Regions from separate parts of the Dictyobacter sp. Z7_2 genome, predicted to be linked through region 2. Evidence: riboswitches for the same ligand, from Rfam matches in the RefSeq annotation. Region 2 holds a riboswitch; the other holds the start of a gene.
What was found. Region 2 has a riboswitch for thiamine pyrophosphate ahead of tenA (thiaminase II). Riboswitches for the same ligand answer to the same signal wherever they lie in the genome.
Positions count from the first base shown of each region.

Region 1: linked by a shared signal. The riboswitch ahead of AC27N8_RS07675 (ABC transporter ATP-binding protein) and the one ahead of tenA (thiaminase II) in region 2 are both predicted to bind thiamine pyrophosphate.

Region 1 is NZ_BAAJPE010000001.1:1,939,827-1,955,788, reverse strand. Features, by position in the region: gene AC27N8_RS07710 (hypothetical protein) at 1-165, shown strand, start outside; gene rpoD (RNA polymerase sigma factor RpoD) at 299-1,420, opposite strand; gene AC27N8_RS07700 (metallophosphoesterase family protein) at 2,203-3,375, shown strand; gene AC27N8_RS07695 (cytidylate kinase-like family protein) at 3,522-4,244, shown strand; gene AC27N8_RS07690 (hypothetical protein) at 4,349-4,609, opposite strand; gene AC27N8_RS07685 (ATP-dependent Clp protease ATP-binding subunit) at 5,200-7,434, shown strand; gene murJ (murein biosynthesis integral membrane protein MurJ) at 7,745-9,967, shown strand; TPP riboswitch at 10,211-10,320, shown strand; gene AC27N8_RS07675 (ABC transporter ATP-binding protein) at 10,514-11,308, shown strand; gene AC27N8_RS07670 (ABC transporter permease) at 11,305-12,072, shown strand; gene AC27N8_RS07665 (ABC transporter substrate-binding protein) at 12,103-13,158, shown strand; gene AC27N8_RS07660 (thiaminase II/PqqC family protein) at 13,143-13,817, opposite strand; gene AC27N8_RS07655 (alpha/beta hydrolase) at 14,002-14,964, shown strand; gene AC27N8_RS07650 (hypothetical protein) at 15,247-15,962, opposite strand, start outside.
Region 2 is NZ_BAAJPE010000002.1:57,180-73,141, forward strand. Features, by position in the region: gene AC27N8_RS13895 (sulfite exporter TauE/SafE family protein) at 1-745, opposite strand, end outside; gene AC27N8_RS13900 (DUF1634 domain-containing protein) at 745-1,143, opposite strand; gene AC27N8_RS13905 (HD domain-containing phosphohydrolase) at 1,446-3,020, opposite strand; gene AC27N8_RS13910 (N-acetylmuramoyl-L-alanine amidase) at 3,682-5,352, shown strand; gene AC27N8_RS13915 (C-terminal binding protein) at 5,521-6,522, opposite strand; gene AC27N8_RS13920 (sensor histidine kinase) at 7,046-8,179, shown strand; TPP riboswitch at 8,246-8,362, shown strand; gene tenA (thiaminase II) at 8,439-9,146, shown strand; gene thiD (bifunctional hydroxymethylpyrimidine kinase/phosphomethylpyrimidine kinase) at 9,143-9,988, shown strand; gene thiM (hydroxyethylthiazole kinase) at 9,991-10,794, shown strand; gene thiE (thiamine phosphate synthase) at 10,794-11,438, shown strand; gene thiL (thiamine-phosphate kinase) at 11,435-12,448, shown strand; gene AC27N8_RS13950 (glycoside hydrolase family 48 protein) at 12,534-15,440, opposite strand; gene AC27N8_RS13955 (hypothetical protein) at 15,736-15,962, opposite strand, start outside.

The DNA of each region.
Region 1 (15,962 bases), on a different contig from region 2:
CATCATCGCCATCCGCACTATGGCATTCATCATCTGCTCGCCCAGGACTTTTTCATCCAGCCCTATCTCTTTGGCGGCTATCAGGTTGTGGCCGACGAAGATGAGCAGCAGAAAGTGCTGGCCTCCAATGAGCGCGTGATTCAAAGGCATACGCAAAAAAAATAAAAAATAGCGTCGTACGCTTGCGTACGATGTCCCACTTGACGTACGATCAGGCAGGCCAGCGTGGTGCGCCGAGATCCTGCTGGCTCATACGAGCTACTGGGACATCGTACGCAAGCGTACGACGCTACTTTGGTTAATCGAGATAATCTTGCAAATGATGTGTATAGCTCAACTGACGAAGCTTGCGTAGTGCCTTCGCCTCGATTTGTCGAATGCGCTCACGTGTGACATTAAAGGTCTTGCCCACCTCTTCGAGAGAATGGCTCTGACCATCAACGAACCCAAAACGAATCTGAATAATTTTGCGCTCACGCTCGGATAGATTATCCAACACCTTATTGATCTGCTCTTTGAGCAACTGGCGATCTGCGCCTTCTGTTGGTGTGGTTGTGGTCTCATCTTCGACGTAGTCGCCCAGATTCTTATCGCTGTCCTCGCCGACTGGAGTCTCCAGACTGACGGGCCTCTGGTTGACATGGATAATCTCCAGCACCTTCTCGGTCGAGATACCCATCTTTACTGCGATCTCTTGCGGCGTTGGCTCGCGTCCCAGCTCCTGTACCAGGCTGCGGCTGACACGGCCCATGCGATTGATCGTTTCTGCCAGATGGACAGGGAGGCGTATCGTCCGTGCCTGATTGGCGATTGAGCGGCTCACTGCCTGCCGAATCCACCACGTGGCATAGGTACTGAACTTATAGCCCTTGGTATAATCGAACTTATCGACGGCCCCGATCAAGCCAGTATTGCCCTCTTGAATTAAATCCTGGAGGGATAATCCACGGCCGGTATATTTCTTGGCCACACTGACGACCAGTCGCAAATTTGCCTCAATCAGATGGCGATGCGCCTCATCTGATTTGTCCATAATGTGACGATCGGGCTGAATATTTAAGTAGCGGGCACGCTCTACCTCAAGCTTACCTCGCTCGATAGCTTGTGCCAGACGAACCTCTTCTGCTGCAGTCAGCAAAGGAGCGCGACCGATCTCGCGCAAGTACATCGCGACCGAATCATCGACGTCGCTCGTGCCCGCGATCAGGATCTCATGCTCCTTATTTGTATCGCCAGCCTCTATATCTTCGATATCCTCGTCCTCCTCCTCGTCCTCTTCCACAAACGTCTCGCTATCTGTAGCCTGACCATGAATATCGTCAATTACATCGTACTCTGAAGCTATTGGCAAGGTATCCATGCCAAACGGAAGCGTTGCCTGGTATCTGTCTGTATCTTGTTCTTTTAGCATAGTCACCATAGGAATCTCCATTATAGAATAATTACTACTCAAATAAATACACGGGCATGCGACATTCAAGCCAGATAATCTGGGTGGACACGCTCAGCTGCTGGTATGTATGATAGACGACCGACACTGAGAAAAACTTAAAGGTGCGATCCAAATGGCGGCTTTTACCGCTATCGAGATCAGATAAATGAACGAGAGTAGTCGGGGAAATTCTGGAGTATGCTGCCAACAAGTGTGCCTGTCCTATAAGTAGAGGCAGTATGCATCTCAAAGTACTATCGATTATGATAACAGAATAAATTGCTTTGCTATTCCCATTCTCTACCTCAGTCTATAAATTGGAAAACCTTCGGGCATCTCAATATGTTACCACTGCTCGCGCAGGGAATATACGCAACAAGAATGATCGTCACGACGCTCATTTTTTGAAAAGGTCGATAGCGCTGGCTTCGAATGTGACAAACACTTTACGAATTATACCATATACCACTGTTTGTATGCTTGTAGAATCGCCATGACTGTGAGTTTTGGGCTATTAAGTTGCAATTTTGTGGTAATGGTGTCTATATCAGCCTCCCTATCAGCATGATTTTTCGGCCCGATGCTGCCCTTGCGGGCTGAAAAGATGGCCGCTTATTTTGTGATCGGTCGACACGCTGCACTTTCAACGTAACTTTTCTGGTATAATACGTTACAGCACCAGTAAGACGTAAAATGTAGTGCTATTATTCTATTATAGTGTATGTAAATAATACCCAGGTTCCAGGTATAAGAGATGGAGAGATTTTGCTATGAGCGAAAATTTCAGTGATCATGCAGCCAGTCGGCGTTTCGGTGTTGAGCGTCCAGATCCACAGGGGAGCGAAATCAATCGCCTCCACAGTAGCGTTGCTACCCAGCCATTTCGACCATTGCCTGCGCCCACGGGTGCTGCTCCCTATCATGTGGAGCTGGAAAACATCCTACCGGCATCAACTATGCAGAGTATCCTGGCAGCTAAAAAGATGGTTTTCCATACGATCGGCGACACCGGCGGTGTGAAGAATCCGGCGGATCAACAATTGGTCGTGTCGCATATGGAGCATGATCTTGCGGCTCCCAATCTTGCTGACCGACCAGCTTTTTTCTATCATCTGGGCGACGTCGTTTATTATTATGGTGAAGAAAGCCAATATTATCCCCAGTTTTACGAACCTAATGCGCATTACTCAGCTCCCATCTTTGCCATTCCGGGCAACCATGATGGAGACCTGATCGATCAATCTGTGCCCTCGCTGCAGGCGTTTGTCGCCAACTTTTGTACCAAAGAGCCTCAAATTGCCACCGCGTCCGGAGACGCACCACGCGATACCATGACGCTTCCCAATGTCTACTGGTCTCTTAACACGCCATACGCCACCTTTATTGGGCTCTACACAAACGTCCCTGAAGGCGGTTCGCTTGACGCTACGCAGATTGCCTGGTTCCACAATGAATTGAAACAGGCCCCTAAAGACAAAGCACTGATCGTTGCCATGCATCATCCTATCTACTCAGCAGACAGTCATCATTCTGGGAGTAAGTACATGGAAGGCATCCTCGACTCCGCCATGGATGCCACTGGACGTATCCCTCATCTTGTCCTTACCGCACACGTGCATAATTATCAACGCTTTACGCGCGAGTATAAAGGAACGACAATTCCCTATCTGGTTGCAGGATCGGGTGGATATTGGAATCTTCACTTGATGCTGGCCACGATTAGAAATCCCACCACGCCCATCCAATTTCCCTACCAGTTGCCAGATCGTCCCGATGTCAGCCTGCAAGCCTTTAGCGATACCCGCCATGGCTATCTCAAGATGACAGTTACGCCTGACGCCATCCAGGGTGAATACTATACGGTTCCTCGTTCACACGAGTCCTGGAGCGCTCCTGCCGCCCTGTTTGATCAATTCTCCATCCCACTCTCGCAGGCGCGCTAAGATGGCTCTCAGGCTTATCTCATATGTACGTATAGGATATTGGTTCCGACACTCTTTCTCGTCCGAAGGCTTGGGGTGATACGTTAAAGAAGTACACAACGGCAATTGCGCGTGTGATGAAGATAGATTGTGTTGGAGGCAACATTATGTCAATACAAGTAGTCACTGTCGCGAGAGATTATGGGAGTGGTGGTGGTGAGATCGCTCGCTTGCTGGCGACAAAATTAGGTTGGCATCTGTTTGATCGGCAGGTGGTGAGCAGTGTGGCGCAAAAGTTGGGCATCTCGGAGGATGCAGCGGCGGCTCGCGATGAGCATGCCGATAGTTTTGTACAGCGTATCCTGGATGCGATGCAATTTAGTGGTCCTGTCTACGCGCCGATCATTATGCCTGAGACAGAGACTCCAGTGGTGATCGGTGCCAGGCAGTATCATGAGGCTCTACGACAGGAGTTGCTGGCGGCTACGGAGATTGGAAATGTGGTGATTGTTGGCCGAGGGGCGCAGATCCTGTTGGCTTCACGTCGTGACGTCTTGCGTGTGCATATTGTCGCTCCGCTTGAACAACGCATTGCCTATGTGATGCAGCGCGAGAACCTGGATAAAGCTGGTGCGCAGGCTCGTATTGAGCAAAAAGATCAGAGTCGCCGCCGCGACATTAAAGAGCAATATCATCGCGATCCCGATGATGCACAGATCTATGATCTTACTATCAATACTGGTGTCCTTGATTTGAACAGCGTGATAGATCTGATTCTCCTGGCCTTAGAGCGTAAGGAGCAGCGCTTGACGGTGCCAGAGGAGAATCTGGGTCCCAAACAGGGCCTCTCCTCCTATCCGGGTCTGTCAGACGTTCCCGCAACGGAGTAAGGCACAAAAGATTGTCATCAGTAAAGGAGCTCTCTGGAATACGCGTCCAGAGAGCTCCTTTATGTGCGGCGGTTGCATACGGATGATAGCGCAGACTTTACTACTTACGGTTCATCTTCAGGCATTTCTCGTTCGTCGGTATCGGTATCGGGTGCGGCCGTCTCTTCGAGTAGGACTTCGGGAACATAATTCTCAACAGGAGCCTGCGCATTCTTTTCTATATGACTCCGCTGGCGATCGAGCCAATTGAGAAGATCCAATGCCTCTTGTGGCGTGAGCGTCTGTCGGACGCCTTCTCCTGTGATAGCAAGCATACCTTGCTCATGAAGTTCCACAAAATGTTTTCCCAGATCGCGTGTGCTCACTGTATTATCCTTCCTAATAGATCAGAAAGTGTGAAAAATAAATAGCTACGAAGAGATCTACTTCACCTCTTTATAAGGTCGCTATATTTCCTATTATACGTTTGTCTCCGCGTATTTGCTACAATTTCTCTTGGCTGTACGGCCTGGAATAATATTTGTGACTTGTTCGTTATCAATCACAACTGGCAATCCTCTATGGAGAATGCCAAATATGGAAAACATCGTGCGCTACCCCTGTTCACAAACGAGAATTAGCAGTAAAATGAAACGAGTGCCAGTTCCGGGAATATTGGAAGAGTGGATGGTGTTTTAACCAGTACAATCCGTATCGTAGCAAACAAACATTGTAGGTAGCGAGCTATTTCGTGAAGAAATATAGCAGTTTGGCAATCTTTTAGAAAGACTGCCAGATAGGGAATAAAAATCGTCTCGGCATCGTTTTATTAGGTAAGTAAGCAATAAGATGACGCGAGTGCTAAAAAAGCAAATCCCCAGGACTCGCCACCGTTGCAATGCTTTATGGATCATCACGCGGAGATCATCACTGGATGGTTTCCAATGGACATAAAGAATGAGGAGCATAAAAATACATGAAGTGTGAACGCTGTCAGAAGAACCCGGCTCAAGTTCGCGTAGAGGCAATGGTAAACGGACGCCGTGAATCCCATTTCCTGTGCCAATCCTGTGTCGAAGAAGTAATGGACACGATGAACCAGATGGGCGGCTTCGGTGATTCAGAAGTACCCGGTGCTCCATCTCCTTTTGGCTTTACATCAAATAACAATAATACCTTAGGTTCAGCGTCTCGTGCAGGTGGAGTAAACACTGCGACGGCTGAGAAGCAGACCAAGCAGAGTAAGACTCCGACGCTTGATCAATATGGACGCGATCTGACCTCAGACGCGGCCGAGGGCAAACTCGATCCCGCTGCGGGACGTGAGCGTGAGCTTCGTCGCATGATCACCATCCTGGGACGTCGCCAGAAGAACAATCCAGTCTTAATCGGGGAGCCCGGTGTTGGTAAGACTGCTATCGTTGAAGGATTGGCTCGCAAAATCGTGTCTAACGAGGTTCCTGCGACCTTGCGTGGCAAGCGTGTCGTATCGCTAAACATGGGTAGCATGATTGCCGGCGCCTCATTCCGAGGACAATTCGAGCAGCGTATCAAATCCATTCTGGAAGAACTACGTAACGCTCCTGAGATTATCCTGTTTATCGATGAGCTGCATACTGTGGTGGGTGCCGGTGCCTCTGAAGGCTCGGTGGGTGCTGCTGATATGATTAAACCTGCTCTGGCTCGTGGCGAGTTACGCTGTATCGGCGCAACCACGCTGGATGAGTATCGTAAACATATCGAGAAAGATGCTGCTTTAGAGCGTCGTTTCCAGCCTGTGAAGGTCGATGAGCCATCCGAAGAGGAAGCCATCGAGATGCTGAAATTGCTGCGACACAATTATGAGTTGCATCATGGAGTCAGTATCACGGACGAGGCGATCGAAGCCGCCGTCAAGTTGTCGAATCGTTACATCAACGATCGCTTCTTGCCAGACAAAGCCATCGACGTGATGGACGAGGCTGGTTCCGCTTTGATGCTCGATGCCTCCGAGAGGGGTCTGATTAGTCCCTCTACTCTGGAGAAAGAGCTGGCCGATCTGCAACAGCAGAAAGAAGCTGCCGCAGAAGCTGAAGATTATGAGCAAGCTGCCAAACTTCGTCAGCAAGAGCTGGTCACTCTGCAGAAGTTAGAGCGAGCGCGTAGCCAGAGCGATCAGATGGTCTCCCTGCTGGTAACTCCAGAGCAGATTGCCAAAGTTGTGGAGATGTGGACCGGTGTTCCCGTAAGCCAGATGCTGGATAGCGAGCGCACAAGTCTCCAGAGCCTCGAAACGGATCTGCGCGCCAGAGTTGTTGGCCAGGACGAAGCGATCAGCGCCGTGGCGCGCTCTATCCGCCGTTCGCGAGCTGGATTGAAAGATCCTAATCGCCCAATTGGATCGTTCCTGTTCTTAGGACCAACCGGTGTCGGTAAGACCGAACTGGCGAAGGCGATCGCCGCCGAACTCTTCGGGGGCGAGGATCACATGATCCGACTGGATATGTCGGAGTACATGGAGCCACATACCGTCTCGCGTCTGTTTGGTAGCCCTCCCGGATACGTTGGCCATGATGATGGCGGACAGCTCACCGAGCAGGTACGTCGTCGACCATACAGCGTTATCCTACTGGACGAGGTTGAGAAAGCTCATCCCGAAGTCTTCAACTCACTGTTGCAGATCATGGATGATGGACGCTTGACCGATGGACAGGGTCGCACGGTAGACTTTAAGAACACGATTGTGATCATGACCAGTAACGCTGGAAGCTCTGATCTCAAGCGAGCTGTTAACATAGGCTTCACCACGAAAAAGGGTGACGATGCTCGCAGCGAGCAGTTCGAGATCATGCGCTCCAAAGCCATGGAGGGATTGAAGCGGGCGTTCCGACCGGAGTTCATCAACCGGATCGATCAGATTGTGGTCTTCCACAGCCTGGGCCGAGAGGAACTGTATCGCATCGTTGATCTGATGGTTGCTCAAGTGCGCACGCGCTTGCAGGAGCAGAGGATCGAACTGGTTGTCAGTGACGAAGTGCGCGACTTCTTATTGGAGGTCGGCTTCGACGAAGAGTATGGAGCTCGTCCATTGCGCCGAGCTATCCAGACCCACATCGACGACGCGCTGGCAGATGCCATCCTCGATGGTGCTGTTGCCAGCGGACAACAGGCAATCCTGAGCATGGACGAGGGCAAGATCGTTGTTCAGTCTCAAGAGAGGGTGCAGGCATAAGCATCCACGTTTAAGATCGTCATACAGAAGGGAGGCTCGTTGCTTAATTGCGACGAGCCTCTCTTTTTGCGTTTTTATTTAAAAATATGCCATTGATCATCTTTGCTTGTCAGTATGAAGACGCTTGTAGGATAGGAAAAAAATCCTTGTTATTTGGTCCATTTTTGATGAACTGGTCGTTTTTTGTTAATATACTTTTGATGAAATAATAATTTCTCCGAATATACTTGTGCGGAAGTAAAAAAGCCAACGAAAAGGGATTAAATGCGCTGTATCAATCATAGTGGACGCAGCATATAAAGGAATATCAGTGAAAAACGACGAACAGCAATTACCGCAGGGGCCAAAGCCTCAGCAGCCACCATATCAAGGCTGGTCATATGATCAACAACAGCCAAAGGTGTCGCCCCCGCTCGGGCCGCCACATCCTGGTCCATATGCAAATTATCCCGCTCGACCAGCGGGGGCACCATTTGAGCAATCGGGTGCGGGCTTGCCGCCAGCCGCATATAATCCTGATCTCACGATGAACATGGGTGGTTCACTTGGCTACACTCAGGGACTACAGCACAACGCGATGAATATCGCACAGCCCTCTCAATCCTTGCCACGCATACGTCAGGAGCGCTTGCAGCAGCTGCGCCAGGAGCGTTTACGTCGTCAGGGTGGGCAAGCGGTTGGGAGCGTCTCCATGCCGGGCTTGCCAGACGGCAAGCACACGCTGCCTCCCAGGCCACCGTTTGAGTCACCTGGAGGTCCTGCGATTACTCCCGTGAGAGCGTCCACGGTGGCACCGGCGGATTGGTCATCTGCCAGCAGCCGTACGAAATCAGGAGCACTGCTACCCAACGGCAGGTTACAACGCTCAGCCGCACCTGCTCAGGATACCGCATCGATCCAGCGCGTCAGGATGGGACGTGTCTCCACTTTAATTAGCGGCGCTTTTATGCTCAGTAGCATCCTGGGACTGGTTCAGACGTTTCTTTTTACCTATATTTTCGGTCGCTCCGCATCAGGAGAAGCTTATTTACAGGCGTATCTTATCCCCAATCTGATCTACACGGTGATCTCTGGAGGAGCACTGGGCTCTGCCTTTATTCCTGTCTTTACGATGTACTCAGAGAAAAATAAGGATGATAAGACGGCCTGGCATGTGGCGAGTAGCACCTTGAATCTCTCCAGCGCAATTATGATTGTGCTGGCGATTGTCATGATCTTTCTTGCTCCTGTCCTGGTACCGCTCTACAGTAAACCCAACGAGGTTGCGCTGATTGTGACTCTGACGCGTATTATGCTCATCCAGGCGGTTGTGCTCGGATCGGGCGTGATCGTTGGTGCGATCTTAAATACAAAGCAGGATTTTACGCGCACTGCTCTTGGAACTGTACTGTATAATGTGGGCTTGATTTTCGGTCTGATCATCGGCTTCTTTCTGACCTTTCATGCTTCTCAGTCAAGCTCACCCTCTAATGTCGCCGTGTATGCAGCCACCTGGGGTGTTGTGCTTGGTGCCATCTTACAGGTAGGAGTACAAATCCCCGGCCTCTTCAAGGTCGACATGCAGTATAGTTTTGTTTTTGACTGGAAGCATCCGGGTGTGCATAAGATCGTTCGCCAGATGATTCCGCGTGTGATTAATGCCATGATGCTCTCGTTCAGCACAGCGGTGGATCGCTATCTCCTCTCCTTTCTCGTCGCCAATGTACTGAACTCATACATGCAAGCTTTCTCCATCATGGTCATGCCGATCACCCTCTTCGGTTCATCGGTCTCCACGGCAGCCTTCCCGACTATCGCCAGCTACGTCGCCAAAGGACGGCTTGAGCGTGTGCGTACCATCATCATGGAGACGCTACGCGGCATCCTCTTTTTGATAATTCCTTCCAGTGTCGGACTCGCCGTCCTATCGTTTCCCATCGCGCAGGCGTTGCTAGAACATGGAAATTTTGATTACATCGCGACACAATACTCCTCAGTGGTCCTGCTCTTTTTTGCCATCGGTGTACCAGCTCAAGCAGCCATCGAGATCCTCACGCGTTCCTTCTACGCCTTGCAGGATAGTAAGACGCCTGTCATCATCAGCGTGATCCAGTTTATTATCAAAATTGCTCTGAGCTTGATTCTTATCAACCTGGCAGTTTTCGGCGTCCAATGGGGCATGGGAGCTTTGGCTCTCTCCACATCCATCGCGGCCACGCTTGAGGCTCTGGCCCTGTTTATTCTGCTGTATCAACGCCTCGAAGGATTTGACTTACAGCCGTTCCTGCGCTTCTTTGGACGTGCCTTCATGGCATCGGGAGCGATGGGCATCGTCTTATTCTTAATGCGCCTCATCCTTGACCGTATCATCGATACTACCAGCATGCCACGTCTGGAGATTGGTGGCATTTTCCAGGCTCTGATTAAACTGCTGATCGAATTGGGTTTTGGCTCGGCAGCATTCCTGGTCGCCGCTCGCCTGCTCAAGATGGAGGAAATGAATTCTGGCCTGGTACGTCGCGTGCTCAATATGCTCAAGATTCCCTGGCTTTAGATCCGTGCTTTTGTATTCACCCGCTCACCAACGTAGCGTCGCACGCTCGCGTGCGATGTCCCTGTAACACGTATGAGACAGCAGCATCTTGGCGAGCCACGCTAGGGAGCCTGATCGTACGTCGAGTGGGACATCGCACGCGAGCGTGCGACGCTACGTCATCGCTTCGCTCGACTTTCTCTCTTTCCAAAACACATCCCATGGGATATACTTGAGGGAACAATATTATCGAATAAAGCATCAAATTGCTGCTAGGGGAGTCTGAAGACTGAGAAGTGGACGTATGTAAGCGTCCCTGACCCTATGAACCTGATCTGGATGATACCAGCGGAGGGAAGTAGCACGTATCTATCTCATCACCGTTTGTCTGTGCCAGAACTATGAACAGGCAGGTTGTGCGTGATTGGCAGGTCGTGGCCGCTACCCTCCAAGGGTAGCGGCTTTTTCTATGCCTATCGTCGATATGGATAAGAGAGACTATTTCCTGGCAGGCAGTCGTGGCGTGGCTAGCTGTCCAGGGATATTGAAGATCTTACGAGGTGTCTGATGGATGCTGTTCACGTGGATAGTTCTGCGCTGGCAAAATTATCCGTGATGGGTGTTACGAAAATATATCAGGAGGGGAAGCGTCAGGTTGAAGCGCTGGCGTCCATTGATCTGACGATTGCTCCGGGAGAGTTTGTCTCTATCATTGGACCAAGCGGCTGTGGTAAGAGCACGCTTTTCAATATTATCGCTGGTGTGGAGTCGCCGACGGCTGGAGTATTGGTCATCGATGGCGATCAAGCCGGCGAGCGAGCCGGAAAAGTTGGCTATATGCCGCAGCAGCCTCTGCTGTTGCCCTGGCGTACGGTGGAGGAGAATGTGCTGCTGGGTTTGGATATCCGGCACGTTCCGCGCAAGGAGGGACAAAGACAGGCTCATGATTTATTAAAGCGTTTTGGCTTGCTCGAATTTGCGGAGAGCTATCCATCGGCCTTATCGGGAGGGATGCGCCAGCGCATCGCCTTGCTGCGCACGGTCTTATTTAACTCTTCATTTCTTCTCCTGGATGAGCCTTTCGGCGCTCTTGACGCTTTGACGCGTATCAAGTTGCAGATCTGGCTCCTCGACGTCTGGCAGAGTTTCCATTCCAGCGTTCTATTTATCACCCACGATGTGCGCGAGGCTATTCTACTCTCTGATCGTATCTATGTCATGAGTGCTCGTCCAGCCTCGATTGTACGCGTCATCGACGTCGACCTGCCGCGCCCCAGGAAGCAGGAGGATCTCGCCACGGCACGAGCGATCCAGCTGGAGCAAGAGTTGCTCTCGCTGCTCATTGAGGAGCAGTCGCTATGACGCTCAAACGGATTGCAGGTTTTGGACCGGCCTTTGTGCTGGCCGTGACGCTTTTTGTGCTCTGGGAACTTGTCGTGAAGACGCAACTGGTTGCCAGTAACTTATTGCCTACTCCTGTTTCTATCGTACGGGCGTTGATCGACAATTGGAATGTACTCTCTGTACACACGCTACAGACGACGCTAGAGACCGTGTTGGGACTGGCTGTGGCAACTATCCTTGGATTGCTCCTGGCCGTCCTGATCGATCTCTCACTGTGGCTGAGACGTGCATTTTATCCACTCCTGATCATCTCGCAGACAATTCCTATGGTGGCGCTGGCTCCTCTGCTGGTGATCTGGTTTGGCTTCGATCTGGCACCCAAAGTGATCGTTGTCACGCTGTATTGCTTCTTTCCTATCGCCGTGGCCTGTGCCGATGGTCTGGCAAGTACCGATGGCGATCTGATGAAGCTGTTGCATAGCATGAAGGCAACGCGCTGGCAGACGCTCTGGCTGGTACGCTTACCTGGAGCAATGCCCTCCTTCTTCTCCGGCCTGCGTATTGCTGCTACCTACAGTGTCACTGGAGCCATCGTTGGCGAGTACGTGGCGGCGCAGCAAGGACTCGGCATCTATATGGAGCTGGCATCGCGTTCGGATGCGATTGTGCTTGTTTTTGCGGCTATTGTTGTTACCGCCATCTTGAGCCTGTTGCTCTTCGGACTGGTTTCTCTGCTTGAGAGTATCGCTTTACCGTGGTATCGACGCAGAGTGCAGAAGTAATCTCACCATTTATTTATGGAGGCAAACATTATGAAATCCCGTGCTCGTATCTTTTTAACGCTGGGGATTCCTGTTCTCATCATTTTAATCATCGCTGGTATCTATCTCGTGCAGCAGCGCGGAAGCGCGGCCAATACAGCGTCACAGGCAACGTCCAACAAGCCGCTCACGACCGTGACGCTGGCCCTGGATTGGACTCCCAATACCAATCATACGGGCTTGTATGTGGCACAGTACAAAAAGTGGTATGCCCAGGAAGGGATCGATTTGAAGATCCTCCCGTACTCTTCGAACGTCACTCCTGACGTCCTGGTCAACTCGGGCAAAGCCGATGTCGGTATCAGCTCGACAGAATCGATCGTGGCCGACGCCGCTGCTGGCCAGCCTGTCGTCTCAATCGCAGCTATCTTGCAGCACAACACATCATCGCTGGCGGTGCTGGCGGACTCCGGTATTAAAACTCCACGTGACCTGGATGGTAAGACCTATGGAGCTTTCGGAGCACCGTATGAAAGCGCGGTTGTCAGCCAAATTATCCAGAAAGCTGGCGGCAAAGGCACTTTTAAGAGCGTCACCTTGAACATCGATACCTTACAGGCCTTGAAGAATCACAGCATCGATTTTGCCTGGATCTTTGATGGAGCTGAAGGTATCCAGGGTCAAGACGAAGGCATCAAACTAAAAACGTTCCCCATCATCGACTTTGGCATCCCGGACTACTACACACCGACCCTGGTCACCAGCTCCAAAGAGATCAAAAGCAGCCCTGATCTGCTTAAACGCTTTATGGCAGCGACTACACGTGGTTACGAATATGCCCGCCTTCATCCCGAAGAATCGGCTCAGATATTGATTGCAGCCACACCCAAAGGAACCTTTAGCGATACGAAATATGTCGTGGACAGTCAGACGTATCTCAGCCCGCGCTACGCCGATACCGGACGTAAATGGGGCCTTCAGGATGCGGCCGCCTGGCATGGCTATCCCCAATTTATTCTCGACAAAGGCGGCGTACAAAATGCCGAGGGCAAAGTGGTGAAGAGCCTGGATCTCAACGCGTTATATACCAATCAGTTCTTGCCATAAGCATCTGAGAGGGGATGGGTTAAGATTGTGTCGTAGAAAAGCAGTTCGAACTCGTGACTGAGGCGGATGGCTTGTGTGATTCTGCGACGCTCCTCTGCATCTGTGTAGCGCTGTAGGAGTTGCTCATCGATCGGAGCGACGTGCGCCTCGATCTCCTTATGGCCTGAAAAAAACATTGTCTGTTCAGCTGTCAGGCCATAATGGATGCTGAAAGCGGGGACGATCCGCAAGCAGATCTGAATAAAGATATCCTCGCTGGCACTGACGGCGGCCAATTTTTCTCCTGGAGAGCCATAGGCCAGCATCCAATAGAAATAGTTCGTGAGAGCCATACAGCCTGCCAATGGTTGAACGTCATCAAAATCCTGCTGCTGCAATCCCAGAGCGGCACCGAAGGTCAGCAGCGTCTGGATACCTCCCACTTTGGGGATCAGCTTCTGGATCAAGAGTTCCTGCGCTGCGAGATCGGTTGCGGCTGCGATCGAGAGGGCGTCGAGGCGATATGCCTGACGTACCAGCCACCAATCCTGCAAAGCGAAGAGGCGCAAGCGTTCGCGTGGTAGCGTGCCCTGTTCGATCTGCTGCCATAAGGGATGGTAAAGCAGTTTATGACGTAATGTTTCCAGGTTTTCGGTCAGGATGGTATCAGCAAAACTCATAATTAAAAGTACCCATTCTAGTCTCTCTATGCTATCTTTATGAAAGCATCCACGAGTGGATGCGGTGCGGTGGAATATCAGTAGTAGTATACGGTATGATTGGTAGAGTGAGAACCATTATTTATCCTCGCCAGACTATGGCGAGATATTTTTATTGCATGCAGCAAGAGGAGCTTCGAGATCCATGCCAGTAGTAGGAGTCGTGCTGATTATTGTCCTTGTCCTTATCTGTATTGTCCTGATAAGTGCCAGCCTGATTTTTTATCGTATCGCTGTCTATCGCCAACCCAAGACTTTTCTGGTGAACAATCCCGACCTGGAGCAGGTTACCAACGTAGATACCCCCGATACTCCTGATGTTCCAGTGACCGATCTTGAATGGGTTAATGCGCAGCCGTTTGAGATCCTGGAAATAAAATCCTATGATGGCTTACTGCTCAAAGGTTATTATCTGGCAGCGCCAGCGCCTACGACAAAGATTGTCATGCTCGCCCATGGCTATACGGGCAATGCCAAAGAGAATATGGGATCGCTTGCTCAGATGTACCATGAGGAGTTTGGCTTTCATGTATTTATGCCCGATGCGCGAGGTCATGGTATCAGCGAAGGTAGCTACATTGGGATGGGATGGCATGATCGTCTTGATTATATCAAGTGGATGCATCTGCTCATGCAGCGTATTGGGGATGAGGCTCAGATTGTGCTGCATGGCATCTCAATGGGTGGTGCGACGGTGCTGATGGTTAGCGGAGAGCAGTTACCTGCTCAGGTTCGATGCGTGATCGCTGATTGCGCCTATACTTCGGCAGCCGACATTCTGACGTATCAATTGAAACGGCTGTATAAACTGCCACCATTCCCTTTTTTTCCCTTGACCAGCCTTGTCTGTAAACTGCGCGCTGGCTATTTCTTTGGAGAAGCTTCAGCGCTCAAGCAGGTCGAGAAAACGGTCGAGCCAATCCTGTTCATTCATGGAGCAGAAGATACGTTTGTGCCGACTGAAATGGTGCATCGGCTCTACGATCGCTGTCCAACCTATAAAGAGATCCTGGTAATCCCCGAGGCTGGCCACGGACTGGCATATTCTACGGACCCGACGAGCTACACGCAAAAGGTAAAACTGTTTCTGGAGCATTTTGTGTCGTAGCTAGTTGCCTATCGCGTTCCATGTGGTAGTGGACCGGCTTTAGGACGCTGTTGGCGAAATCGGTTGAGATGACTATACCAGCTTCTATCAGTTTGGAAGGGTACTATGATCAGGCTCATCGGAAGATGGATCCTGCTCCCACACACGTCCTCTTGTCAGGACAAAATTCGCCAACAGAGTCTTTTGGCGCATCCATCTATCCGCCATGCGCGATATAGGTACATCGGGAGAGCGCTTCACCACCATGTGAAACGCTCTCCAAAATGTTTGGTGCAGTGGATGCTATTGTCCGGCGTATTTTTCGAGCGTGAATGCTGCCAGATGCTGGACGTGATCAAAAATCCAGAGACTTCCTCCCACGCGCTCTCCGCTGCTGGGATCAAATGTGCCATTGTACATCTGGACGCTCTCGCTATACAGGTTGTTCAGGATGGTGTTGGTATTCGCGTCGTTCATTGCAGGATTCTTATCCTTTTTGGTAATCTTGACCGCTTCCGTCGCATTGAGTAACTTCACGGCATTCTGTCGCATCTGCTGCAATATATTGCCCTCGGCGTTCAGGCTATCGCTGAGCTGAAGTATCTGTTTGGCCTCATCAGGCGTGGTAGCAGGTGCGCTCTTGAAGCCGCCGAGATGGGTTTGCAACGATTTGATATATCCTGGAGGATTATCATGCTCCGGATTCAGTTCGAGCAGTCCGACTTTGACCGCTTCCTGATTGATACCCTGTGTATTGGTTTGCAAGATGGTTGCATTTGTGACATCTATGCCGACATCGGTGCTGCCGTCGATATAATCGAGCATGTAGACCGCGTCGGCTTGCAAGGTTTTGAAGTTTCTTGTGGTCCAGGCGTTGTAGGCCAGGAGATTGATATAATTTGTGTTATTGAGTAACCAGTAGGCCAGTCCTCCCTTAACCTGAAGCTTGGTTAGCTCCGGATCAGAGTAGAGGAGATGCTTGAGATGATCCAGGTGTGTTAGCGTACTCATGTTAGCCA
Region 2 (15,962 bases):
AGCGTGCGCCCAAAAGAGCTCCAAGCAATACTCCTAGTGCGACAGGGGCTGCGACAAAAGGCAAGATATCTCCCCGCGACAGATATATACCGGCACTGGCTGCCGCAGTTACTCCAATCATAAAATTACTGGTTGTCGTCGACACCTTCATAGGCAAGCGCATAATTGTATCCATAGCAAGTACTTTAAAAGTACCACTTCCGATACCCAGCAAACCAGAAATCAACCCGGCCACATACATCATTACAAAGCCATAAGGAGTTCGCGTCATCTGATACGAGACCATTTTTCCCAACTTTGCATCTGGATACGCACTTTCTAGATGAAGGCTTGCTGCCAGATAATCATTATGCACTTCCAGAGGCAACTCTTCGCCTAGCTTAAAGACCATTGGAACCACAGAGATCAGCAATATAGCTCCAAAGATGATAAAGAGAAATGATGGAGCTATCCATCCAGCCAGAAACGCTCCACTAATAGCCCCTATTGTTGTAGCAATTTCCAAAAACATCCCAATCCGTATATTCGAGAGATGATCGCGAACATAAGCAACGGCAGCCCCACTCGAGGTTGCAATGACTGCAACAATACTTGCGCCAATCGCATCATATATGGGTAATTTGAAAACCAACGTAAGAAGAGGAACGATCAAAACACCACCACCCAGCCCAACTAATGAACCGATAACCCCAGCCACCACCGAACTGCAAAAAAGTAAAACAAGCTCCAGTGCGGTAAGGTGCATCAAGCACCTCCTTTACCGAGCATAAAACTCACGAGCAAAATCAACAAGACAATACTGGAGATAGCCACAAATGTGTGATCATGTTCAACCGCAAAAGCAATAATAGAAATTGCCACGCGTATCACTGGAGTAGAGATAAGTATAACTAAGCCTAGCAAGATTATTGCTTGAGGTTGTAGTACGAGCAAGCCTACAATAATGTGAGCAATGGTAAATGGAAGTTGCGTATTCATTTGTTGAGAGTCTGGATGCAAAAAAGAGAGCACCACCCCTGATCCAATAACTATCGAACTTAATATCACCCCTGCTTGTAAAACTCGGCTAATAACTATTGTAAGTCTTGCGTCTGCTATATCATATGTAGGTGTATTATTCTTCATGCTGTAGCTTTTTTTCATCCACTCCTCCGGAAGTACTGATGACCTGACGCCATCAACTCAAAGCATATTTTCATGCTAATTTACATTTATTGATTTGTGAGTTTGTATTGTCGCAATAGTATTCAACTTTTCAAAATCCTATAGATTGGCTTTGCAACCTGTTTAGCTTCACTCTAATCATAACCCAAAATCATTCATAATACAAATGAATGATTTTAATATTATCCATAACAAAAATGAATACCTAAGAATGCAAGACTTCTTACAGAGAAATCGATGCTTACGCTTATCGCCGTAATAGCTCTATATAGTTATGATTATCAAATTAAATTTTGCTGAACAGCATAGACAACTGCTGCAGTACGGCAAGTTACACCAATTTTATTGTAGATATGTGCCAGGTGATGCTCAACCGTTTTTCGACTAATATGAAGAGTATGTCCAATTTGAGGAGTACTTTTCCCTTGAGCTAAGAGAGACAGTACCTCACTCTCCCGCTCAGTTAGAGCACCAACATTACGTGACACAGAGCGCTTACGTTTGCGACCGGGGGTTTCATTGCACATCAAAGAGGTTACCAGAGCTTCGTAGCACGATCTATCCAATTGGACTTCTATCATTGAACGCATCTTAGACAAGGCTTCGGCTGGATTTTCCAGCGTTCCCTGCTGCTGAATATACTCAGCATAGGTATTTGCGACAGCTAAGATACGACCATGTAAAGGAATCTGCTTCCCATAAAGTTGCCGATGATACCCTTGGCCATTGATCCATTCATGATGAGATGCCGCCGCTTGAGCCAGATCATGAAGAGGCACGACCTGTTCTAAAATATGTTGTGTATAATAAGGATGAAGGCGATATGTCTCCCAGTCACTTCTTGATCGGCGTGCTTCATCCTTGATCACAATTCCTATCGGAATGGCAACCATACCCACATCATGCACAAGAGCAGCACAGCGCAATCTAATCAGCTCACTCTTCTGCAACCCAAGTTGATCGCCGATTCCTACAGCAATTTTAGCGACTATCTGTGAGTGATGCCAGGTCTTACGAGCTTTGAGGTCAACAAAGTCCGCCAGTGCTTCACACACATCCTCAATCTGATTCTCCCATAGCTCCTCGGTCTGAGTAGACGGCCTGATAGCCATAATGTCCTCAGGCGTCTGTTGATCAAACGTCTCCCAAAACCCTTCTTGCTGTGCCAACGCCAAGAATGCATCGACAATATCTGGATCAAATCGCTTCTCGCGCTTTTCTTGCAGAATTGCCCCTGGTGCAAATTTTCCACTAAAATGATATACCAGCTCAATAACCTGTGAAATATGTAGAATGCGTGCGGTGATAGGCACAGCAGATCCCTTAAGACCATAGGCCATACTTCTACCATCCCAACGTTCCCATTGCAAACGAAGTGCCTGCTGAACTAAGGTTGAAAAACCAAGTCGACGCGCAAAGAGCTCTGCCACTTCACAATGGCTACGCATTGCTTCCTTAATAATGGGTCTGCATTGCACCATAAAAGATAGAAGCTTCGTAACTCGAACAGGAAATTGCGCATCTAATGGGACGTACTTTGACAACCAACTAACCATATCATTGAAACTTGATGGATCAACTAAAATAACCTGTGACAAAGAAAGCTTCTCATCATCAGGAAAGAAGGCTGCCATACCAGCTGCACAAGCAGTGCATGCTACATCTTTAAGGAGACACCCATAGAAAATAGCCTCCCTCTCTTCCTCTTCCAACATCAGTGCATCAGCAATCTGCAACCCCAGATAAGCACTTTTCACACCATGCTCGATATGACCGCCGAATCCTATGCCCGTTGCAAAAGACAAAGCCTTCAACAATGTCGCAATGTTACCTTCTGTTTGTTTATGATTAACCATACTTACGCTTCGCCATTCCACTTTACTAGCAGTAGCCTCAAAAAACAGGTGGACTCCCCTATGTTATCTCCTCAAATAAACGTTATACTGCTATCATATCATTCCATTCTTTTAGGAGACAAGAAAGAAACAATATAACTCCTATCATTTCCTCTGCCAGGTTGGAACAGTTCCTTACAGGGAAACGGTAAGTAGTGAGTGGATAGTAATGTAATTTGTTAAGGTTAGCAGCCAAATTCTCAATCCCATCAGATCCTGCTAAAAGACTCCTCATAGATGACCTTATCTAATCAATTAGCTAAAAATTTCATACTACTTGCAGACAATAGTATTAAAATCCATCTATATTATTGCACTGATCTCCTTCTTGTGATAAAAATCCTGTAACATCCACATTAGTATAATGAAATGCCGGCATATTAATAAAAAGAAAGAGTGCATGATGCATAGATTGAAGGCCAAGAAAAAATGGCCGTTTTTTCTAGTATTTCTCGCTGTTAATCTTCTTTTACTCTTAATGATGAGCTTGTATCAAACTTCCAGCATGGCTGCTACACAACCAACAGACACAGTGGAACAATATTTCACCCATGCCGCACAGCAAACAAGTGTCCCATCAGAGGTTCTAAAAGCCATCTGTCAAACAGAGGGACAAATGAGCATGCATCAAGGTATCGCAAATATTAGCGGTGGCTATGGCTGCATGAATCTTATTCACACAACCACAACAAATGGTTGCCAGGCGCTCGAAGCCTCTTCAGGTAAAGCCTGTACCCATAACTTTGTACGAAAAAATATTGACACGCTTGATCAAGCCGCTAAATTGCTGAATGTCAATGCTAACCTCATCGAAAAAGATCTGGCAACCAATATTCTTGCTGGTGCCTGGATCTTGCGTACCGATGCCTTAACGCTCTCACCAACGTTGCCCACCACTCTATCCGATTGGTATGGGGCAGTAGCGGCTTATAGCAATGCAACCGTACCTGCAACTGCACATATGTATGCAGATGCAGTCTTTCACCTCATCAATACAGGTTTTAGTGCCAAAACCGATCAGGGACAAACAATACAATTATCGCCGCAAACCATTACACCCAATACGAAAACCTTTCATACAAGTACCGTGACCACTTCTGTTCCCAGCGGTTGTACTACTGGCGATGCTGATTATAGTCCGGCAATCAATTGCATTCTAGATCCCACAACACATGACTGTAATATCGTAGCCAGCGATCAACCTTGCAACTATGAATCAGCCAATCGGCCAACCGATTTATCAATCGACCAGATCGTGATTCACGATGTTGAAGGGAGTGCTCTCTCGGCCTTAAGTACGTTCCAAGATCCCAGTAGCGCAGTCAGCAGCCACTACATTGTAGACACTGATGGAACCGTCTACGAAGTTCTACACAACAAAGATCTTGCCTATGCCGCAGGAAACTACTGGTACAATCAACACTCTATCAATATCGAGCACGCAGGATACGATGCTACAGGTTATCAATGGTACAACGCGCTCCAATATCTCGCCTCTGCGAAACTTGTTGCATTCCTGATAAAACAATACAATATTCCACTCAACCATGATCACATTGTATCCCATGGAACGATACCAGCCTCGCTTCTCAGCGTTGCTCCAAATCATGTCGATCCCGGACCATACTGGCTCTGGCCATACTACCTTAACTTAATACACCAGCAAGGTATTCCCTATCCCCTACCAAATACATCTCAGAAATTTGTAACAATTATTCCCAAAACTGGTCAAAAGCCCCTGGGCTCAAACGGTACCGAAACGGCGAAAAATTTCAACTTTTTCTCAGTGTATACCGATCCCAGTACAGCTTCTGGACTCGTACCTCACTCGGGTGATGCCTCCGACATCACTGACGAGACGACCAACGTCGAGTCACTTACCACCTATGCATATACTGCAAAGCGTAAAGATGCAGCCGGCACAGGTGATACCATGTACCAAATCTGGTATGGGGAAGAGGATCAACCTGATGCCACCTATCCAAATAATCATTATGCGCACGCGAAACAAGCATGGCTAGCAGTCCCACCTGGAGATGCTCTAGAGTATATAGGAAATGGGAAAGTCATTACCTTCCCATCTACTAGTAGCACCGTTCCTATATACGGACGTCCAGCCACACTGAGTGTTGGTTATACAGCGTATCAACTTGGTGAAGCTCCAAGTAACGCCATCTTTGTCTCCGCCTATACCACACAAATACAAGAAACCGATGGCACATTCACACGCTGGTATGAAATCAACTACAACCATCGGCAGGCATGGGTACCATTCAACGAAGTAAAGGGGTAAATGCCAATTAATCAGGCATCTTCTCATTAATTCATCTAAATACACCAACAAAGTAACCATTCCTTTGTGAGCGGCTTGGAGAAACTCTCATTTCTGTTACAGCCGCTCACAAATCCCAACCTCATTGCTCCTACTAACCTTATCTAGAAATATAATTATCTCAACTTCCTAGACCCGCAAACGATACGTAGGAAATTGCGAAACTTGCGCATTCAACACATTAGTAGGAGTCTCTTTTCGTAAGGCGCTGGCAACATGTTCAGCAGCTTTTTGTTGAACATCGATCACTGCATCTTCCGAATAGAAGGCAGCATGCGGAGTCACGATAACATTCGGCAAGGAGAGCAACGGATAATCTTGCAGTGGTGGTTCTTGGACCAGCACATCCAGCGCAGCCCCTGCAAACCAACCTTCTTTAAGAGCCTGATAAAGCGCAACTTCATCGATAACCGCTCCTCGTGAGGTATTAATCACATAGGCAGTTGGCTTCAACAAGCGCAAAGCACGAGTGTCGATCATCCCGCGTGTTTCTATGGTAAGAGGCACATGAATTGATACATAATCAGATAATGACAAAAGCTCATCTAGATCATTCGTAGCAACACAATTTGTGCCAAAAGCAGCCAGGTCCTCAGCAGATAAACGAGGCGTATACACAACCACTTTCAATCCAAATCCCAAAGCTTTCGGCACAAGCGTTTGTGCGATATTGCCATGCCCAATAATCCCCAATGTCTGCCCATATAAACGCCGTATTGAGCCACCGGTATTCACCTGCCAGATGCCTTGCCGTGTAGCAGTCGCATACGTTACAATCTGTCTGGAGCAAGCAAGTAAAAGTGCCATTGCATGATCAGAAGCCTCATCCAGACAAAAATCAGGAACATTAGTAACGAGAATACCAAGCTGTGTCGCATGCTCCACAGCAATATTATCCACCCCAATACCGTAGCGACTCACGATTCGACAACGCGGAGCTGCATCCAGGACAGCGGGCGTGACTTTTTTCCAATTCGTCAAAATAGCATCGCACCCTGGAGCAAGCTGGATCAGCTCAGACTCCTCGCCACTATGCGCCTCAATAATCTCGGCATCCACACGCTGCAAAATAGCTCGCTCAATATCAAGCGAAGGCCACGCATAATCAGTAATCAAGACTTTTGACGTCATGCTTTACACCTTACTCATGTTTAAATAGACAGAATTTAATCGCCATATTCTCCTCGAATACTCAAATAATAACATGAACTGGTCACGATCTTACCACATACATTTATATTCATCGATATAAAAAGCATTCTCAAAGATTATATCGAGCCTGTTCTCTTCTCTTTTTGGCTATAAGATATTGGATGGCGCGAAAACTATTCCGTCTCTTCTCCATTCTAATATCTTCATGAGGAATTAATTAAAAGATATAGTATAATAGATATAATTCCTATAGATTTATATTGAATGATTCAGTCTCCTTCAGACTTAACTGAAAACCGTCTGGTCTCGCTTAATACAGGTTAGTGATACATTCTGCAATGTCTCTTGCAAAGTCTAGTAGAGCGTACACATTTGTAACATACCAGTATTTCTTTGCAAATACTCTAGCGATTAATAAGGAGTACGTCAAATAAGCCACATATACGATACACCCCCAAAAAACAAATCTCAACGCATTGTTATCGGAGAACAAAGAAAAGCCATGCGTATTCTTAATACTGTCCTGATTGGGCTACTCAGACTATCCTTCAATGTACGTTTTACCATTGTTGCTATCAGTTCTGTGGGATGCTTCATTCCTTATATTTTTTCTCAATTTAATGGCCCACTCCTTGCTATCTCCGTAGCGCTCGCCGCATGGCTCTTCAAACAACGTGGAGCATTTATCTGCATCATCCTCACAGCTCTCTCCATGGCCATCACTATTACTATTCACAGCAACGGCTTTCTCTGGCCTTCTCCTCTCATTATGGGACTGGTTACTGGCACAATCGCCTTAATGATAGAAAGCTTCTTTATCTGTTATCTGCGTTACTTGCTTGAAATGTCAGAATACTCGCGCATAGAAATGATGCAAGCGATTAAAGAGAGACAAAGCATAAATAGCGCTTATAAACAGCAACAGCATTTAAATCAGTTAAAGGATCGCTTTATCGTTAACATCAGCCATGAACTTTGCACTCCTGTGCAATCAGCGCTAGGACATATCGAGCTATTGCAGAATTTCGATGATCAACTTGATAGCGCCACCAGAAAGGAGAGTCTCAACTATGCATTACACGCATGCTATGACCTCCAAATGATCGTCAACAATACCCTGGATTACGTCGGCATCAGCACAGGAGAGCAATTACCCAAAACAGAAAAGGTTCTGATTTCTCAGATAGTCCAAGACGTCATCGCACTTATTGAGCCAAAGCAATTGCAAACGACCACGCTTCGTGTAGAGGTTCCAGACACCCTCATGATTATCGCTGACCCTCAACACACGCGCCAGATTCTGCTCAACCTCTTAACAAACGCCTTAAAATATCGATTAGAGACTTCGTCGATACTTATTAAAGCGGAACAAACAGCCTCGTCTCCCAGCCAGGCATGTATCTCAGTACAAGACACCGGTCCAGGTATCCCACCAGAAGAAATTGCTTTAGTCTTCGAGCGCTTTGTACGCCTACAACGTGATCTAGGTGGTCCAGTACGTGGAACTGGCTTGGGCCTTGCAATCTGTAAAGAACTCGTAGAAGCGATGGGAGGCAAGATATGGGTTGAAAGCTCCGGCGTCATCGGTGAAGGATGCTGTTTCTCATTCACCCTTCCCATGCCTCCATCACTATAACTCTTACAAAGCGATGACGACATAATCCCTTCAGACTGTGATATACTTCTAAATATAGAATGATTTATCGCCTGCTAGGGGAGCTCGGTACAGCCGAGCTGAGAGCACCACCGGAATGTGTGGGACACCCTTTTTAACCTGATCTGGGTAATGCCAGCGAAGGGAATGCGCCGATTATTGCTATTTAAAATAGCATGTCCTCACCTTACCCCTGTGCTTACATTCTCCTATGCGTTTGCAAACTTGAGGTCAAACGACATTGGAAACTCTTCCAAAAAACACATCCAGCATCACCCAGCAAAGTCTTAGCGAGCGTCTACACACAAGTGTTGCATCACTCTGGGAACGACAATTTCATCATCCCTTTGTCATCGCACTTGGTAATGGCTCTCTTGCTCCTGCTAATTTTGAATTTTACATTCGTCAGGACGCTCTTTTTCTAGATGCCCTGACAAAAACCTTCGGTTACGCCGCGACAAAAGCCCATACACATGAAGAAATGGAACAATTCGGCAAACTCCTCCTGAATACTCTCCTCGTTGAAGAGGACTTACATCGCCGTTATGGTCAGCAATTTGGACTCACACCACATGAAATGCTTCATACCCCCATGGCTCCTACAAACTATGCATATACACGTCATCTCTTACACATAGCAGCCACAGGAACATTATCAGAACTTCTTACGGCCATCCTCCCCTGTGCCTGGATCTATGCAGAGATCGGTCATCTACTGGTGGGGGATACATTACCGACTCCAGATCATCCCTATGCAGACTGGCTAGCCACTTACGCATCGCCCGATTTTGACGCTGTCGGCATAGGGATACGCCAGCAACTTGATTTGTATACCAATGCTATTGCCCCACAGGAAGAAGCACGCTTACACGAAATTTTTCTAACAAGTACGCGTTACGAATGGTTATTCTGGGATATGGCCTGGCGTCTGGAGGAATGGCCCATATGACATTTTCATCAATCAACCCACCAAACGCTATAGACCGACCCAAAGCATTAACCATTGCAGGCTCGGACTCCGGCGGTGGAGCAGGTATCCAGGCAGATTTAAAAACATTTGCCGCGTTAGGAGTATACGGTCTTTCAGCGCTCACAGCAGTTACAGCCCAAAACACCCAGGGTGTGAGTGTAATTCATGAACTACCACCAGCAATGGTAATCGCACAGATTGACGCTGTACTTGAAGACATTGGCACGAATATTGCTAAGACAGGTATGCTGTCTAACGCAGCCACTATCAAGGCTGTGGTAGATTGTGTCTCAAAATGGAATTTGCGTCTCATTGTTGATCCTGTTATGGTAGCCAAAGGAGGGGATCACTTACTGGCCCCTGAGGCCATTGAAACGCTCTCCACATTACTCCTACCATTAGCAGAAGTCATCACCCCCAATCTTGCTGAAGCTGAGGTGCTAACGGGGCAATCAGTTAAGACACTGGACGAGATGCGTCAGGCCGCAATAACCATCCACAGCTTAGGGCCGCGACATGTTGTCGTGAAAGGTGGTCATTATAAGGGCGATGCCATCGACCTATATTTCGATGGAAATCATTTTACCGAATTACATGCAGAACGCATCCATACGCTTCACACGCACGGGACAGGCTGCACCTTTTCAGCAGCGATAACCGCATTCATGGCAAAAAAGGTACCTGTTGGAGAAGCTATTGCAAACGCAAAAATCTACATCACAGAAGCAATCCGCCATGCCCCAGGCTTGGGGCATGGGCACGGACCAGTAGAACATTTCTGGAGCATTCAGAAGGAACAAAAAGAGAGAGAAGGTAATTAACTATGAACCACAATGCTACATCACCATCATTAATAGATCGAATTCGCGCACAGCGGCCACTGATACATCACATTACGAACCAGGTCGTCATGAACGATACAGCAAACATCACACTAGCCATTGGAGCCTCTCCTGTCATGGCTCATGCGCGTGAGGAGGTTGAAGAGATGACTACCTTAGCATCTGCCCTCGTTCTTAATATCGGCACCCTCACGCCTGAGCAAATCGCATCTATGCTGCTTGCAGGAAGACGAGCGAATGAGCGTGGCATCCCCATCATACTTGATCCAGTTGGGGCTGGAGCCACAAGCCTACGAACCAAAAGCTCATTGCGTCTGCTACGAGAGCTCCATATCACTGTACTGCGTGGTAATGCTTCTGAGATTGGAACATTAATCGGAGTCGCAGCGGAGACACGCGGAGTCGACTCTGTTTCACTTTCGGCCGATCGCGAACTGGTAGCCAATCGTGCAGCGAATGAATTTGGTTGCGTTACTGCAATTACTGGCGCTCGAGATGTAATTAGCGATGGTCAACGTCTAGCTCAAGTAGAGAATGGACATCCTCTACTGGCGGCTATTACTGGCAGTGGCTGCATGGCAACATCATTAATAGCAGCGTTCATAGCAGTTGAGCCAGACGCCTGGCTTGCAACCACAACGGCACTCGTAACAATGGGATTAGCAGGAGAGAGAGCCGCATTGTTGGCAAGCGGTCCCGGTACTTTTCGCTCTCATCTCCTTGACGCTGTAGCTAATCTCGAAGCAGAAGGATTTGAGGATGCTCAGAAAGTGAGTATGTCCTGATGTCACACGGCTTATTACCACAACTTCGTCTTCACGTATTAACAGATCATCAATGGTCCCGAGGTCGTGACAACGCAACGATAGTGAAAGCCGCTATAGATGGCGGAGCAACGGTCATCCAATTGCGCAATAAGACAGCCAGCACCAGCGTCCTCATCGAGGAAGGCCTAGAGCTGCGAAGCTTAACCAGAGAGCGAGGCGTATTACTCATTGTGAATGATCGTGTAGACGTAGCATTGGCTATAGATGCTGATGGTGCCCATGTTGGTCAGGAAGACATGCCCGCTGCAATGGCGCGGTATATCCTGGGCACTGATCGTATTCTTGGTGTCTCTATTTCTAATCTTATAGAGGCTGAAGCCGCGGTTGCAGCCGGAGCCGACTACCTGGGTGTCAGTCCAATTTTCCCCTCGCTAGCGAAATCTGATACCGCGCCTGCCACGGGCATTAATTTTTTAACCACTTTAGCAGTTCACCATCACATACCGCTTGTAGCCATTGGTGGCATTACCGCACAGAATGCCACAGAAGTCATGCAAGCTGGCGCAAATGGGATAGCAGTGATTACAGCGATTGTCCACGCCGAGGATATTACTGCTGCCGCGTCTCAACTACGTCGAGCTATTGAGAGGGGAATATCATGACAGTGATCAAGGATCTTGGTGAATTTGGACTCATCGCTCGTCTCACCGCTAGTTTACCTCAATCGCCGCATGTCATGCTAGGAGTTGGAGACGATGCCGCCGTTCTCGACATAGACGGAGAAGAAATTCTCGTCGCCACCTGCGATGCGCAAGTAGAAGATACGCACTTCCGCCTATCTAACATAGATCCTCATGACCTTGGGCGTCGCGTGCTAGCAGTAAACTTGAGCGATATAGCAGCGATGGGAGCCCGACCGCGCTTCGCCTTAGTATCGCTACTACTACCACCCACACTTGACACAGCCATCCTTGATGGTCTTTATGCAGGATTACGAGAAGAAGCTGCCAAATTTAGCGTCGCTATTGTTGGAGGCAACATCGCACGTAACGCCGAACGACTCATCATCGACATCACTCTCCTTGGAACGGGCAACCGTAACCAGATTCTCCAACGCAACCATGCGCAAATAGGTGATGCCATTATCGTCACGGGCAATGTAGGCTCAGCCGCGGCAGGATTACTTTTATTAGAGGACAAAAAACTTGCCTCACAGATTGCCCCAGAACATCAAGCGCTGGCCATACAAGCACAACACACACCAACACCGCGCATAGACGCTGGTCAGTGGCTTGCCAGCCACAACGTGATTACAGGCATTGATGTAAGTGACGGACTTGTTGGAGATCTCTTACACATCAGTGAAGCCAGTAACGTCAGTATGTATATTGAGGCTGAAACATTGCCAATCCATCCCGCAGTAATTGCTATTGCGCAGTTAACCAAACATGACCCACTTCAGCTTGCACTCTTTGGAGGTGAAGATTATGAACTACTTTTCACAGCGCCAGCCGATCGTGCGCCAACTCTTATAGAGGATTTGATCGCTGCGACAGGAGTCAAAGCCACAATTATTGGAAAGGTCAAAGAAGGATCAGGACTCACGCTTATACAAAATGGAACCATCTCGCCATTGCAGGCGGGAGGATGGGATCATTTGCGCTCCCACTAAGCAGCACCGAACGGAGCTGCGCTTTATCAGGCAAAAAGATAGTGATGGACCTCGATTTCTCGTCGAAGTCCATCACACTTACCATTTAGGAACTAGGATATAACATATCATAGTCAGCATAGGCAATGGCAATATCAGCCTGTGCCCAGAAACGATGATATGTGAAGGTTGGAGCCGCTCCCCCATTCAGATAAGTCTGAACTTTCGGCCAGGCTGGATCTGATTTATACTTGGGACGTTCTGTAATAAAGGTTGTTGACGAGTTGAGAGTTGCCCCCTGTCCATTTACTCCGGTCCAGCCAGATGGAATGGAAACCGAGTCATTAAACTGGCTATAATCGGTGCGGGTCTCTGGGACAGCAACCCCAATGGTATCGCGATAGTTTGTCCACATGCGATCCAGCAATGCTTTCGCCAGGGTCTGTGATGCTGTATCGCCTGCTTTCGCTCCATAATACATCAATACCTTAGCGAAAGAGCCTGTAACACCGACATCTGTTGTCTTATCCACAACAGTGACATGCAGAGAGGTATTTGCAGTAGGGCTACTTGCATTCCAGGTAGCTGGCTGACCACTCCAATTAAGAGTCGATGGGATAGCATATGTTCCATCAGAATTCAATGTAGTGTTAGCAGAAGCCCAGGCTACCCATTTGCTCAAAATCGATTTCGCGGTAGCATTACCTGTCTGATTATAATACTCAGCAACGCGCTCCATAGACCACGTCTGCATACCAAACCAGTTGTTACTGGGTGGATCATGGTACTCAGGCTCCCAGTCATATGATAGTCCATAGAATGTAGGATCACCAGCCGGTGGGGTTCCATAGTTGCCATTCCAGCTATTTGTTGCGCCACCCGCAATTGCGCCTTCCGAGGACTGTAACCACTGATAAAATTGCATCTGGCGCGTTAAGCTTGTTGCCCAATCACCAGCGGCCGTCGGAGAGAGTGGCTCAAGTGCTGGAATCGTGCTCAACGCCCATGCCGCTAATGGATTCTGATATCCTTGATGAGATGCACTGGAACCGATACGCCATGCCCAGCTACCTGATGTTGCCAGTGAACCACCCCAGGCATAATACCACGATAACAGATAATTCGAACTACTCTTTCCTGTACCAGCCGTACAACTTGTACTCACACAGCCAGGATTCTTAAAGTATTTGTCAAAGAATGAGTAGCGCAAGTAGTCGCCCATTTTAGCAGCTTTAGCAATAGTTGCTGAGACATCACTACTCTTCCCCTGTGCGGCAGCCCAGGTATATGCCCAATAAGCAGCCTGAATAGTACGTGCATCTGCATCAGGAGCATCCGTGTATTTCCACTGTTGTGCATATGCTCCACCCCCAGAATTCTTTTGGAAGAGATCCAGGAATCCATTTGGTCCACCAAATTTGAAGTTGTCACATGAAGGCTGCACAACTGTCTTCCAGACCGACTCAGACGGTCCACGTTGATAGGAATTAATAAAGGATGGCTTCGTTGTACCGTCACCACAATGACCATAGCCATACCAATCATCCGTATCAAGCAACCAATGCATACCATAGATATCAGGTGTTCCATATGTTGATTGAAGCTCATTTGCCAGTGGATCTTGTCCAACTGAGACATTAGAGTCTAACTGCGTCGGATAATCGGTAATATTTACCGATTCAGGGGCATATTGTGCTGGAGAACTGGGATTATACGACGAATTCGTTGGCTGATCCGCATGTGAGGGGATCATATACGTCTCCATCGTGGTCCAGGCGCTATTGAAAGGCGCCCAGTTACCCGTCTCTTTCCCATAAGTCGCTTCCAGCCAGATCCAATAGCTAAATGTCTCTGATGTAGTTTCATGACCATAATCAGGTGCTTCAACCATTAGTGTTTCAACCGAATGGTAGGGGATACCTTGAGAACTAAAGTATCCGTTAGCGGGATCTTTAATATTGTTATACATATCCAGAAAATGCTGCGTATACGAACTGGTCGTACTGACACTTTGCACGCTCACAGCCACGGTTGCACTCGTATAACCCGTTGCAGATGCAGTTAGTGTGGCAGTATCAGTTGTCGCAGCACTAGCCGTAGCAGTAACTGTCACAGTCTGTTGCGTACTCCAGTTAGCAGCCGTAAAGGTCAAAGTTGCCCCGCCGCTTACACTCACACTTGTAGCTCCAGCAGTCTTTGCCACTGTCACAGACACGGTACTCGACGGTTGCGATGAAAGGCTCACACCAAATTGTGCTGTCCCTCCTGGATTAACCTTTAGACTGGCAGTACTAGTCTGTATCTTTGGCGTTGTCGCTTGCACCACCGTTACACTAACTGGACTTGAGGTAGCGCTTGAGCCATCACTGGCATATGCCTTAGCCGTCAATGTATAAGTACCAACTGCAACACTATTCCACGAAAAAGTATAAGGTGAGCTTGTCGTCGTACCCAATAACGATGTACCACTATAAAACTCTACTCGACTAATGGTTGCGCTTGCATCAGTTGCACTGGCAGTAATGGGGATATTAGCTGGTGCAGTAAAAGATGATCCAGTCGTTGGACTTGTAATCGCCACAGTTGGTGGAATCTGATTGCAAGTCGCACCATTGATAGTAAATACGGTCGGGACCGCATTACTTGTGGTATATGAACCATTAAAGCCAATCCCTACAGATCCGTTTGGTGCGATTGTTCCATTGTAAGAAAGACTTTGCGCCGTCACATTCGCGCCACTTTGTGTCCATGCTGCACTCCATCCCTGCGTCACCTTTTGAGTACTACTCGGAAACGCAAACCCCAGAGTCCATGCACTAAGTGCCGTAGTACTGGTATTGGTAATATTCACATTAGCGGTGAAACCACCTGGCCATTGACTACTAACAGTATATTGCACATTACAGGTAGGTGTGGCAGCCATTGTTCGTTGTGAGACACTCATAAAGCCGCTCAGCACAAGTAATATTGTTGCCACAACCATGAATGTTTGCCTGACCACTTTTCTGGTCATCAAAGACCTCCTTGTTAGGAATTTAGGTGTTAAGGACAATAGGTCCTTCTACTGCCTGTTCGCAGACGCTTATGGAATCTAGCTACATTGCGCTGTCCCAATAGCGTCATTCTATGTCGCGCTAAACTTATCTTTCTATCGGCACCTTCAGCCGATCTTGCACCTCCTTTTGCATAGCTATCATAGGATAACTACGCACAAAATAATCTGTCTAGAGGGTTTATCAGCACAAGCACAAATGATTTATGAAGGAATGGAGCCTGGTCATACCAGGCTCCATTTTTATGTGAATGGATTACCTTATATTGGTCATAAACTCGCTGACCTGTTTGTCATGAGGAAATACATCTTGCAAAATATGTAAATATTCAGCAAAACGCTGCTGCAACATCACTGAAGACACAGTATCAATTGCCACAGCCGCTTGCTGAGCAATAGCAAGGCTAGCATCTCTTTCTTTCTTATGAGCATATGCTTTAGCTAGTGGAATAAGGGTCAAAATACGTCTTTCTAGCCATTCCG